DNA from 3 places in the Bradyrhizobium sp. 930_D9_N1_4 genome. Region 1 is predicted to be linked to each of the others. Evidence: predicted binding sites of a transcription regulator. Region 1 holds the regulator's gene; each other region holds the start of a gene.
What was found. The regulator PhoB, encoded in region 1, activates phosphate uptake and scavenging genes when phosphate is short. The targets are predictions, from matches to a motif close to TGTCATNNANCTGTCAT.
Positions count from the first base shown of each region.

Region 2: AB7532_RS22065 (OprO/OprP family phosphate-selective porin) is a predicted target of PhoB. The motif match lies at 2,634-2,650, and genes of this name have one in related genera.
Region 3: phnC (phosphonate ABC transporter ATP-binding protein) is a predicted target of PhoB. The motif match lies at 1,759-1,775, and genes of this name have one in related genera.

Region 1 is NZ_CP197236.1:702,708-706,915, forward strand. Features, by position in the region: gene pstB (phosphate ABC transporter ATP-binding protein PstB) at 1-717, shown strand, start outside; gene phoU (phosphate signaling complex protein PhoU) at 729-1,445, shown strand; gene phoB (phosphate regulon transcriptional regulator PhoB) at 1,469-2,182, shown strand; gene AB7532_RS03275 (GcrA family cell cycle regulator) at 2,256-2,768, opposite strand; gene AB7532_RS03280 (aspartate aminotransferase family protein) at 3,224-4,208, shown strand, end outside.
Region 2 is NZ_CP197236.1:4,649,206-4,653,413, reverse strand. Features, by position in the region: gene AB7532_RS22075 (zinc-binding alcohol dehydrogenase family protein) at 1-432, opposite strand, end outside; gene AB7532_RS22070 (winged helix-turn-helix transcriptional regulator) at 554-931, shown strand; gene AB7532_RS22065 (OprO/OprP family phosphate-selective porin) at 969-2,582, opposite strand; gene AB7532_RS22060 (DegQ family serine endoprotease) at 2,895-4,208, shown strand, end outside.
Region 3 is NZ_CP197236.1:6,849,267-6,853,474, reverse strand. Features, by position in the region: gene AB7532_RS32615 (alpha-D-ribose 1-methylphosphonate 5-triphosphate diphosphatase) at 1-1,056, opposite strand, end outside; gene AB7532_RS32610 (chloramphenicol acetyltransferase) at 1,053-1,712, opposite strand; gene phnC (phosphonate ABC transporter ATP-binding protein) at 1,886-2,695, shown strand; gene phnD (phosphonate ABC transporter substrate-binding protein) at 2,761-3,696, shown strand; gene phnE (phosphonate ABC transporter, permease protein PhnE) at 3,786-4,208, shown strand, end outside.

The DNA.
Region 1 (4,208 bases):
TACGGCGAGCACCACGCGCTGAAGAACATCAACCTGACGCTCGGCGCCAACCGCGTCACGGCGTTCATCGGCCCGTCGGGCTGCGGCAAGTCGACCCTGCTGCGCATCTTCAACCGGATGTACGACCTCTATCCGGGCCAGCGCGCCACCGGTCAGCTCATGCTAGACCAGACCAACGTCCTCGACCCCAGGCTGGACCTCAATCTGCTGCGCGCCCGCGTCGGCATGGTGTTCCAGAAGCCGACGCCGTTCCCGATGACGATCTACGAGAACATCGCGTTCGGCATCCGCCTCTATGAGAAGATCTCGAAATCCGAGATGGATGGCCGCGTCGAGAAGGCGCTGCGTGGCGGCGCGCTCTGGAACGAGGTCAAGGACAAGCTCAATGCCTCCGGCCTGTCGCTCTCCGGCGGCCAGCAGCAGCGCCTCTGCATCGCCCGCACCGTCGCGGTACGGCCCGAGGTGATCCTGTTCGACGAGCCCTGCTCGGCGCTCGACCCGATCTCGACCGCCAAGGTCGAGGAGCTGATCCAGGAGCTGTCCGAGGATTACACGATCGCGATCGTCACCCATAACATGCAGCAGGCGGCGCGCGTCTCCGGCAAGACCGCCTTCATGTATCTCGGCGAGCTGATCGAGTTCGACGACACCAACAAGATCTTCACGTCGCCGAGCGATCGGCGCACGCAGGATTACATCACCGGCCGGTTCGGCTGAGGAGACGGGACATGGGTTCTGAACATACCGCAAAAGCCTTCGACACCGACCTGCAGGAACTCACCCGCCTGGTCGCCGAGATGGGCGGCATCGCCGAGCGCATGATCGTCGATTCCGTCGGCGCATTGATCCGCCGCGACGTCGCGCTCGGTCAGCGCGTCGTCACCATCGACGCCGAGCTGGACGCGCTCCAGAAGAAGATCGAGGAGCGTGCCGTTCTCACCATCGCACGCCGCCAGCCGATGGCGGTCGATCTGCGCGAGATCGTCGGCGCGATGCGCGTCGCCACCGATCTCGAACGCATCGGCGACCTCGCCAAGAACATGGGCAAGCGCGTCGCGGCGCTGGAGACGGACTTCCATCCGCTCAAACTGTTCCGCGGCCTCGAGCACATGACCGACCTCGTGCAGCAGCAGGTCAAGTCGGTGCTGGACGCCTACGCCGCGCACGACCTGCCGGCGGCGATGGCGGTGTGGAAGGGCGACGAGGAAGTCGACGCCATCTGCACATCGCTGTTCCGCGAGCTCCTCACCTACATGATGGAGGATCCGCGCAACATCTCGTTCTGTATCCATCTGATGTTCTGCGCCAAGAACATCGAGCGCATCGGCGACCACGCCACCAACATCGCCGAGACCGTGTTCTACATGATCGAGGGACAGGCGATCACCGACAAGCGTCCGAAGGGCGACATGACGACTTTCGCCACGTCGGTCCCGAATACCTGATTTCCTGAAGGAGCGACGACCCGATGGGCGCACGCATTATGGTGGTTGAAGACGAGGAAGCTCTCACCGAGCTGCTTCGCTACAACCTCGAAGGCGACGGCTATGACGTCGAGACGGTGATGCGCGGCGACGACGCCGACACCCGCCTCAAGGAGCACATCCCCGATCTGATCGTGCTCGACTGGATGCTGCCGGGGCTGTCAGGCATCGAATTGTGCCGGCGGCTTCGTACCCGCCCCGAGACCAAGCAGCTCCCGATCATCATGCTCACCGCACGCGGTGAGGAGAGCGAGCGGGTCCGCGGGCTAGCGACCGGTGCCGACGACTACATCGTCAAGCCGTTCTCGGTGCCGGAGCTGTTGGCGCGTGTGAAGGGCCTGCTCAGGCGCGCTAGCCCCGAGCGGCTCGCCACCGTGCTCGCCTATGGCGACATCGAGCTCGACCGCGACAAGCGCCGCGTGGCGCGCTCGGGCCGGCCGATCGATCTCGGCCCGACCGAATATCGCCTGCTGGAGTTCTTCTTGGAGCATCCGGGCCGGGTGTTCTCGCGCGAGCAGCTGCTCGACAGCGTCTGGGGCCGCGACATCTATATCGACGAGCGCACCGTCGACGTCCATATCGGCCGCCTGCGCAAGTTGCTCAATCTCGGCCGCGAGCAGGATCCGATCCGCACCGTCCGCGGCGCCGGCTACGCGCTCGACGACCGCTTTGCGAAGGCAGAGCAGGCGTCAAGCTAACGGCCAATAAGCCAACAAAAAAGCGCGCCGGATGGCGCGCTTTTCTTTTTCTCGATGTCGCCTGAGGCCGTGCTCAGCGCGGCCCGGGCTTTGCCGGTGCACGGCGACGATCAGCGGCCGGCTGATACGCGACGCGCGAGTGCTGGGCGCAGTAAGGCAGGCCCGAGAGCGCCTTGCCGCCGCAGAAGAAGAAATCCGGGCTCGAGGGATCGCCGACCGGCCAGTGGCAGGTGGCTTCGTTCAGCTCCAGCAGCGACAGCCGCTGGCTCATCGGCACCACGTTGTCGTAAGTAACCGGTTCAGCCTCGACTTCGACCTCGAAGGCCTGCGCCAGCGCGGTGTTGCCGCGTGCGATGGGACGGCTCACCCGCATCATGTGCTGGGCGGGACGCGCCTTGCGCGGCCGGGGCGCAGCGGATGAGGGGCTCTTGGCGCGGCCGGACAGGCCGAGCCTGTGCACCTTGCCGATCACGGCGTTGCGGGTGACATTACCGAGCTCTGCCGCGATCTGGCTGGCCGAAAGTCCGGCCTCCCAGAGCTTTTTCAGCTGCTCGACGCGATCATCCGACCAGGTCAAAACCGTCATTGCACCCTTTCCTTCGCCGGCGCCTGCCATCCTGGGGCCGCACAGCGAATGCCTAAGCTTCGAAAAACCCGTGCCGCCAGAATCCCTTAAGGCTCGCCGGGCGCAACTTGAACGCCCGAACGCTTACGCCGGTACAAGAGGACTCTTGGGATCAGAACTGCCGCACGAGATGTCGTATCTGACAAGCCAAACGCTACAATATGGCGTGACTCACGCGCAAGAGTCCGCCGACTCGCTTCCACATGTTCCGTGGCGAAAATCCCGCAAATCGCCACCGCAAGACTACGGATTCTGCGTTTCGCGAGGCTTTCCGGGCGGCATTGACACCCGTCTTGCCAGGCATAAGATAGCCCCACGTGCCGCCCTTAAAAGGCGGCACGTTTCGTTTTCCGGGCCGGTTGATGGTGCGTTGCGCAATGCACGCTCACACCGTCCGCAACAATCAAGTGACCGTCATGACTAACAGCGCAGCGCCGCATTTGCTCCCCGTTTTCGCCAGGTCCGACCTCGGTTTCGAGCGCGGCGAAGGCTGCTGGCTGATCGCGACCAATGGCGACCGCTACCTCGATTTTACCTCCGGCGTCGCCGTGAACGCGCTCGGCCATGCCCATCCCGCGCTGGTCACGGCGTTGCAGGAGCAGGCGACGAAGCTCTGGCACATGTCGAACCTGTTCCAGAGCCCGGACGGCGAAAAGCTTGCCGCGCGCCTGTGCCATGAGAGCTTTGCGGACTTCGTGTTCTTCTGCAATTCCGGCGCCGAGGCGCTGGAGGGTGTGATCAAGCTGGTCCGCCATCATCACTTCTCCAAGGGGCACCCGGAACGCTATCGCATCATCACCTTCGAAGGCGCCTTCCACGGCCGCACGCTGGCAACGCTGGCTGCGACGGGCTCGGCAAAATATCTCGAAGGTTTTGGACCGCCGATGGATGGTTTCGACCAGATCCCGCACGGTGACATCGAGGCCGTGAAGAAGGCGATCGGTCCGCAGACCGCCGGCATCCTGATCGAGCCGATCCAGGGCGAGGGCGGCGTGCGCTCGGCGACGCCTTCCTTCCTGAGGGCGTTGCGCCAGCTTTGCGACGAGAAGGGCCTGCTGCTCGCGTTCGACGAGGTGCAGACCGGCATGGGCCGCACCGGCGATCTGTTCGCGCATCGGCGCACCGGTGTGACACCCGACGTGATGTCGCTGGCGAAGGCGCTCGGCGGCGGCTTCCCGATCGGCGCGATCCTGGCGACCGCGGATGCGGCGTCCGGGATGGGGCCGGGCTCCCACGGCTCGACCTTCGGCGGCAATCCGTTGGCGATCGCGGCGGCGAATGCCGTGCTCGACGTGATGCTCAAGCCCGGCTTCTTCGACCACGTGCAGAGGATGTCGCTGCTGCTCAAGCAGAAGCTCGCTTCCGTGATCGACCGGCATCCTGATGTCGTCAGCGAAGTGC
Region 2 (4,208 bases), 3.9 Mb from region 1:
GGGCACGGCGCCGAGCCTGTCGAACAGCAATTCCCAGGCCGTGATGGAGGTGAGGGGAAGGGCGGCAGCCTGTGCAAACGAAAGCGACTTCGGCTTGCTGCCGACGATACGTTCGTCGACCAGATGGAATTCGGCATTGGTGCCCTGGCGCAGGATCGAGCCCGCATAAAACACCTCGTCACCCGGCTTGAACAGCGAGACCTCGGGGCCGACGGCGTCGACGACGCCGGCTGCGTCGTAACCGAGAATCTTGGTCTCCCCCTCGGGCGGAGCGGCGCGCTTGCGCACCTTGTAATCGACCGGATTGGCCGAGATCGCCTTCACGGCGACGCGGATGTCGCGTCCTTTCGGTTCGGGCTTTGCGGTCTCGAAGTCGATCAGCGCGTCCTGATCCTCGATCGGAAGCGATTTTTTATAGCCGACGGCCTTCATGGCTTGTCTCCATCAGATGGCGTGCTCGCCTGCCGTCCTAACTGTCGCTATAGCTCCAATTTGGCAAGTACTGTAAATTTGGGGATATAGTCCCTGTTTGGATACTATTGGGAAAACACGCATGAAACGGCGAGATTTCACCCGTCGTCCGGGCTGCTCGGTCGAGGCGACGCTGGACCTGATCGACGGCAAGTGGAAGGGCGTGATCCTCTACCATCTCCAGGACGGCACCCAGCGCTTCGGCGAATTGCGCCGCCGGATGCCCGGTATCACCCAGCGCATGCTGACAAAACAGCTTCGCGCGCTGGAGGAGGACAAGCTCGTCATCCGCAAGGTCTATGCGGAGGTGCCGCCGCGCGTGGAATATTGCCTCTCCGAACTGGGTGAGAGCCTCAAGCCGGTGATCGATATTTTGAAGACCTGGGGCGAGAGTCACCAGCAGCGGCTGTCCCATGCGCCGCCGCCGGTCGTCGTGAAGAAGCCGAAGCGCGCGGCGTAATGTCCGGGAGCGGCGTGCCGCTCCCGGACGAACGAGCCTAGAACGCGAACTGCGTGCGCATCGCGACCGCGTCGAACTTCGAGCCGACATTGGCGGCCGAGACCGGCGAGGCCTGTTTCGACACCGTGCCATGCAGATAGTCGAGCATGAAGCGGACGTTGCCGTTGACGTACCAGTTGAGCGCTGCGGTATAGACTGTCTGCCGTCCGCCGGCGATGCCGGTGGCGGTCCCGAACTGATCGTTGAGGTCGATCGTCGAAAAGCGCCCCGCGATTTCCCACGCGCCCCATCCGCCGCCCTCGAGCGAGAACGGGTGTGCCGGCTTGACGCCGCCATAGGCCGCATTCGCCGAATTATAGCTGCGGCCCTCACCCGTCAGGACGTAGCCGGCCTGCGCGTAGCCACCCTGGAATTTGAGGCTGGGTGCCCCCAGCGGCGGCAAGCCGGTGTTGGCGCTGCGATCGATGTTGTACCAGAAGTACTCGCCCTGCACGATGAGCGGTCCGTAGGTGGCCGCCGCTTCGACGCTGTAGACCTGCGCGCCGGAGGCATTGGCGATTGCGCCGGTCGTAGCCAGCGCCGTCGGATCGATCCGCAACTCCGGGCGGTCGCTGAGCGTGACCGTCTGCGCACCCGTCACCATATTGCGCGACGGTTGGATCAGCCATTCGGCGTTTCCGCCGAGATGCAGCGAGTAGTCCTTGCCGCTCACGACCTGGCCGGCGACACGGGCGACGGCGCCATACTGCTCGGAGGCACCGTTCGGCGCCACGCTCGACGCCGAATGGATCGCGCCCGTCGTTGGACCGGTCACATAGGCGCCGGCCCAGAACACGTCGTTGTACCAGCGCGTGCCGACGGCCGAGCGGAAGTCACCAGCGGCGATGCTGGTCGCGACGATGCCGGCCGTTGCGCGCTCCATGAACAGGATGTCGTTGGAGCTTGTGGCTTCGTCGAGCGTATAGGGCAGGTCCATCACGCCCACTTCGACCGCCATCTTGCCCCCGAACGGTTTCAGGCCGGTGTAGCTGAGATAGGCGTTCTCGATGCCGGAGGTGCCGCCTCCGGGCAGCGAGCCCGGTGCCGCGCCGCCAAATCCGTCGGACGAGCCGCCGAAGTCGTAGACCAGCGCGAAATTCCAGTCGTTGAAGAATTTGCCGGCGATGCCGATGCGCGCGCGGCGGACGTTCTCGCCGCTATCCAGCTTCTGCGGTACGGTCGCCGCGGTGTTGGGACGATAATCATAGCCGCCGATATCGTAGTGCACGCGTCCGGTGATCGCGACGCAGTTGGCCCCGTCGGCGGTGCAGATGGTCGGCCGGTTGTTCGGCATCGTCACGATGACGCCGGATGCCGGCGGGGCCCCCTTGACCGGGAATGCCGCATTGGCGTTGGCGACGACGGCCTTTGCCTCCGAGCGCGCTTCGGCTTTGGCTTCGGCCTTTGCTTCGGCTTTGGCCTTCGCGGTTGCCGCCGTATTCGCGGTGGTCTGGCTCTGGAGCTTGTCGAGCTTCTGCTCGAGCATTTTCAATTGCTGCTTCAGCAGCGCGATCTCCTGCTCGCTGTTGTTTGCCGATTGGGCCTGGGCCTGCGAGGCCGCCAGCGCGCCGGCGAGACCAATCGCCGTGGCTGCAAGTCTTGTTCTGCTCACGTTACGCCTCCATCGTTTGACGAACTTCCCCAAGTCGCCGGCGGAGAGCCTATGAGTGATCGATGACTGCCCCGCGACGCTGCGCCCGGTTGCGCGGTTCCCAATGATGCCAATTCGCCGCAACCGAATCCGCTTCTCACCACCATGCAAGATGATGTGCATCATGCCAATCCACCGCTTCGGCGAATTGCCGATTCGCACGCCGGGCTTGCATGCGGGACACACCGGAAAGGGGCGCAATATTGCCGCCCGGCGCCCTTCTATTGGCGGGCGAACGCGCCTATATTCCGGCGTCTTTTCCGAGAGGTAGGAATGTTTCGATCGATCCGCGCCGCCGCCGTCATCACGGCATTGTGCATAGCGTGTTCAGCCCACTTCAACCCGGCCGCCGCACAGGACCGCCGTGTCCCGTCGTCGCCCGCCGAGCTGCGGTTGTCCTATGCGCCGATCGTGCAGCGTGTGCAGCCGGCGGTCGTCAATGTCTACGCCGCCAAGGTGGTGCAGAACCGCAACCCGTTGCTCGACGACCCGATCTTCCGCCGCTTCTTCGGCGTGCCGGGCCAGCAGCCCGAGCAGATGCAGCGCTCGCTCGGCTCCGGCGTCATCGTCGATGCCTCCGGCCTCGTCGTCACCAACGTCCACGTCATCGAGGGCGCGGATCAGGTGAAGGTGTCGCTGTCGGACAAGCGCGAGTTCGAGGCCGAGATCCTGCTGAAGGATCCGCGGACCGATCTCGCCGTGCTGCGCCTGAAGGACACCAAGGAGAAGTTTCCGACGCTCGACTTCACCAATTCCGACGAGCTGCTGGTCGGCGACGTCGTGCTGGCGATCGGCAATCCCTTCGGCGTCGGCCAGACCGTGACCCATGGCATCATCTCGGCGCTCGCGCGCACCCAGGTCGGCATCACCGATTACCAGTTCTTCATCCAGACCGACGCGGCGATCAATCCCGGCAATTCCGGCGGTGCGCTGGTCGACATGAGCGGCAAGCTCGCCGGCATCAACACGGCGATCTATTCGCGCTCCGGCGGCTCGCAGGGCATCGGCTTCGCGATCCCCGCCAACATGGTGCGCGTCGTCGTCGCCTCCGCCAAGGGCGGCGGCAAGGCGGTGAAGCGGCCATGGCTGGGGGCGAAATTGCAGGCGGTGACGCCGGAGATCGCCGAGAGCCTCGGCCTGCGCTCGCCGACCGGCGCGCTGGTTGCGAGCGTGGTCGCGAACGGCCCTGCGGCGAAGGCCGGCCTGAAATCCTCCGATCTCATCACCGGCATCGACGGCCAGACCGTGGATGATCCCAACGCCTTCGACTACCGCTTCGCGACGCGTCCGCTCGGCGGCACCGCTCAGATCGATGTGCAGCGTAGCGGCAAGCCGCTGAAGGTCACGATTGCGCTCGAGACCGCGCCCGATAACGGCCGCAACGAGCTCGTCGTCACCGCGCGCTCGCCGTTCCAGGGCGCCAAGGTCTCCACCATCACGCCGGCGGTCGCCGACGAGCTGCATCTGGACGCCGACACCGAAGGCGTCGTGATCACCGATCTCGGCGGCGACAGCGCGGCGGCGAATGTCGGCTTCCAGAAGGGCGACATCATCCTGGCCGTCAACAACCAGAAGATCGGCAAGACC
Region 3 (4,208 bases), 6.1 Mb from region 1:
GATGTCGGCGCGCCGTCCTGCCGCGATGAGGCCGCGATCGGTGAGGCCGGTTGCGCGGGCCGGGCCGGCAGAGACCAGGTCCCAGGCTTTCGGCAGCGGCAGCACGCCGTCGGCGGCGAGGCGGAAGGCCGCGAGGAGCTGTGCCGGATAGTAATAGTCCGATGCCAGAACCGAGCAGAGTCCTTTGGCGATCATGTCGGACGCTTTGGTCCAGCCGGTGTGGCTGCCGCCGCGCACCACGTTGGGCGCGCCGTAGACGATGGCATCGCCGGCGGTTGCGGCAGCGCGCGCCGTCTCCTCGTTGATCGGAAATTCCGCGATGTCAGCACCTAGGGTGCGAAACGCCTGACGCATTGCCGGCGTGGCATCGTCATGCGAGAGCATCCGTACCCCCGCGGCGCGGGCCACGGCGCCGAGCCGCGACACCGAAGCCGGCACATCGGCAGCCCGCGACACGATGTGCCCGACCAGTTCGTCGAACGCCTCGCTCGACAGGCCGGTGCGCTCCACCATGCGGTTGCGCTTCCGCGGCTTGGCCATGTCGGCGACGGTGCCGTCCATGTGGTCGTTGAAGGCGAACAGATCGACGCGACCCTCGGCCAGCCACTGGCCGATCTCGGCCTCGGCGTCGAGATTGTAGGTCTCGTGGCGCAGATGGAAGCGGGTGTCGGCGGCGAATTGCGGACGCTGCCGCTCGATTGCTTCCATCAGGCCGCGCGCGTTTTCGGCGCTGCGCAGGCCCGGCTCCCACGAGCAGGTCGTGGCGTGAAACACGGTGGTGATGCCGTTGCTGATCGCCTGCCGGTCGCTGTCGGCGAGCGCGACGTCGATCGGGAAATCGACGCCGGCGCGCGGCATCATCTGTCGCTCGAAGGCGTCGCCATGGAGATCGACGATGCCGGGCAGGACAAGCAGGCCGCGCGCATCGATCGCCAGCCGCGCACGGCTGCGAGAGACATCGATCTCTGCAACGTCTGTTCCGGATACGGACAGGGAAGTCTCGACCAGCTCGGCGCCGATCAGAGCCCGGCCGCCTTCAAGGAATATGTCTGTCACGCGACCGCGCTTTTCTTGCTGGGTGTGGAGCTTGTCCGTGCTTCATATGTCGCGAGGAAATCTTCAATCCCGAGCTTGCGGAAATGGGGCAAGGCTTCACGCAATTTGTCGTGATCCCAGTCCCACCAGGCAAGCCGAGCCAGCCGGTCGGCGACCTCCTCGGAAAACCGCCGCCGCACGATCCGCGCCGGATTGCCGGCGACGATGGTGTAGGCCGGCACGTCCTTAGTGACGATGGCGCCGGCTGCGATCACTGCGCCGGTGCCGATGTTGCGGCCCGGCAGCACGACCGCACCATGGCCGATCCAGACATCATGGCCGATATGGACATGATGCTGGCGCCGCCAGTCGAAGAATTCCGCGCCGTCGCTCTCGCCGGGGAAGTAGGCGCTGGAACGGTAAGTGAAGTGCGCCTGGGTCGCGCGTTGCATCGGATGGTTGCCCGGGTTGATGCGGGTCATCGCCGCAATCGAGCAAAACTTTCCGATGGTCGTGTAGGTGATCTGCGCATCGTTCACCACGTAGGAGTAATCGCCCATCGTGACTTCGTTCAGGATCGTGCGCGCGCCGACTTCGGTATAGGCACCGAGCCTGGTCTCATGCAGCTTGGCGGACGTGTCGATGGTCGGTTGAACCGAGAGCGCCTTTCCGGCCATGTTACGTCCGTATTATTAGGGCGGGCGTACCTCTTCGAGTGGCCCGATGACAATGTCATGACGCGGCGATGACAGGGGATGAGGTGTGTTGGATCGCCGCACCGCAACGCGCGTGTCACACAAGTGTCAACTGCGAGCGCTAGCGGTGGGTCCCAGCTACTCTGGAGCCCTGCATGCTGGTGGTTGAAGGTCTGACGTGCCGCTTCGGCGCAAAAGCCGCGGTGGACGACGCTTCGTTTCAAGTTTCCCCCGGCGGCTTCGTCGGTGTGATCGGGCGCTCCGGCGCCGGCAAGTCGACCATGTTGCGCATGATCAATCGCCTGGCGACGCCGACGCAGGGCCGCATCCTGTTCGACGGTCTCGACGTCACCGCGCTGCGCGGCAAGGAGCTGCGGCAGTGGCGGGCACGTTCGGCCATGATCTTCCAGCAGTTCAACCTGGTCGGCCGGCTCGACGTTCTCACCAACGTCCTGATGGGACGCCTCGCGACGATGCCCGCCTGGCGCTCGCTGACGCAGACCTGGCCCGAGCAGGACAAGGCGCTGGCGATGTCGGCGCTCGAGCAGTTCGACATCGCCTCGCTCGCCGCCCAGCGTGCCGACCAGCTTTCCGGCGGCCAGCAGCAGCGCGTGGCGATCGCCCGCGCGCTGGTGCAGCAGCCCGACATCATCCTGGCCGACGAGCCGATCGCCTCGCTCGATCCGCGCAACACCAAGATCGTCATGGATGCGCTGCTGCGCATCAACAAGCATTTCGGGATCACCGTGCTGTGCAACCTGCATTCGCTCGATCTCGCGCGCACCTATTGCGACCGGCTGATCGGCATGGCGCAGGGGCGCGTGGTGTTCGACGGCGCGCCGGTTGAGTTGACCGACCATGTCGCGCGCGAGCTCTACGATCTCGAAGCCGCCGACGTCATGGGCGGCCATTCTGCACCGGCGCCCGAGGGCGTTCCGGCGCTTGGAACAGCCGCGGCCGCCTGAGCCGTGCCGCATCTGTTTCGTTGCCAGTTTTGCGTCAACCGACCCCAACCGATGAAGAGGGTATCATGATCACTCGCAGAGTCATTCTTGCCGGCGCCGCCGCGCTTGCGTTCACCGCTTCCGCGTCCGCCGAAGACTGGAAAGCCAAATATCCCGAGCTGACCTTCGCGGTCGTCCCGGCCGAGAACGCCTCCGGCGTCACCGAGCGCTGGGCGCCGTTCATGAGCTATCTCTCCAAGGAATTGGGTGTGAAGGTCACGCTCCGCATCGCCAACGACTATGCGGCGGTCATCGAGGGCCAGCGCGCCGGCAACATCCATATCGCCAGCTACGGCTCGGCCTCGTTCGCCCGCGCCCGCCTGACCGGCGTCAAGACCGACGCCTTTGCCAACGACATCAATGCCGACGGCTCGACCGGCTACTATTCGGTGTTCTTCGTCAAGGCGAACAGCGCCTACAAGAGCATCGACCAGCTCAAGGGCAAGAACCTCGGCCTCGTCGATCCGAACTCGACCTCCGGCAACAACGTGCCGCGCTTCGAGCTCGACAAGATGGGCATCGCCGACGCCGACAGCTATTTCGGCAAGGTCGTCTTCACCGGCAGCCACGAAAACGCGATCCTCGCGCTGTCGCAGGGCACGGTTGACGTCGCCGCCAATCAGTGGACCAGCGACGATGATTCCACGCTGGCGCAGATGCTGACCAAGAACATGCTGAAGAATGCCGACGGCTCGGCGATGAAGAAGGACGATTTCCGCATCATCCACAAGTCGGCGGCGATCATCAACGGCCCCTATGCCTATAACTCCGACCTGCCGGACGACGCCAAGGCGGCGATCACGAAGGCGTTCTTCGATGCGCCGGCCAAGGACAAGGTAGCCTTCGATCGCCTTCAGGATGGCCAGAAGAAGGGCTTTCATTCCGCCGCCACCAAGGATTGGGATGGCACGATCGAGCTGATCAAGTTCGTCGATGCATTGCGTAAGAAGAAGGCGTCCTGAGCTTTCGGGACGAGCTACTTGAGCCGGGTCGATGGACCCGGCTCTTTCTCTTTGGACTTCCCTTTTGACCCGTCACTTTCCCTGACCAGATGACCGTCGCGGTTTCGATCCTCCCCGAGCATCAGCTCGCCGTGCTCAACGCCGCATATTGCCAGGCGGTCGCGCGCAGGCGATGGCGCCTGCTGTTCGGCGCCGCGGTGTTCGCCGCCGCGCTGCTTCTCGCCGCGGTCGGCGCGGAAGTGAATTTGCCCACGCTCTTCAAGCATTTCGGCAATTTCATCAGCTATTTCGACCGCATCCTCACGCTCGACACCGGTCAGCGGGTCTGGACCGATGTCGGCGAATGGCTGTGGGGCTGGCGCAAATGGCTGAAGATGCTCGGCGAGACGCTGCTGATCTCCTATGTCGGCACGCTGATCGGCGCGACCCTGGCCTTTGCCTTGAATTTCTTTGCGGCCGAAAACACCTCGCCCTCGCCCTGGCTGCGCTTCGTGGTGCGGCGCCTGCTCGAA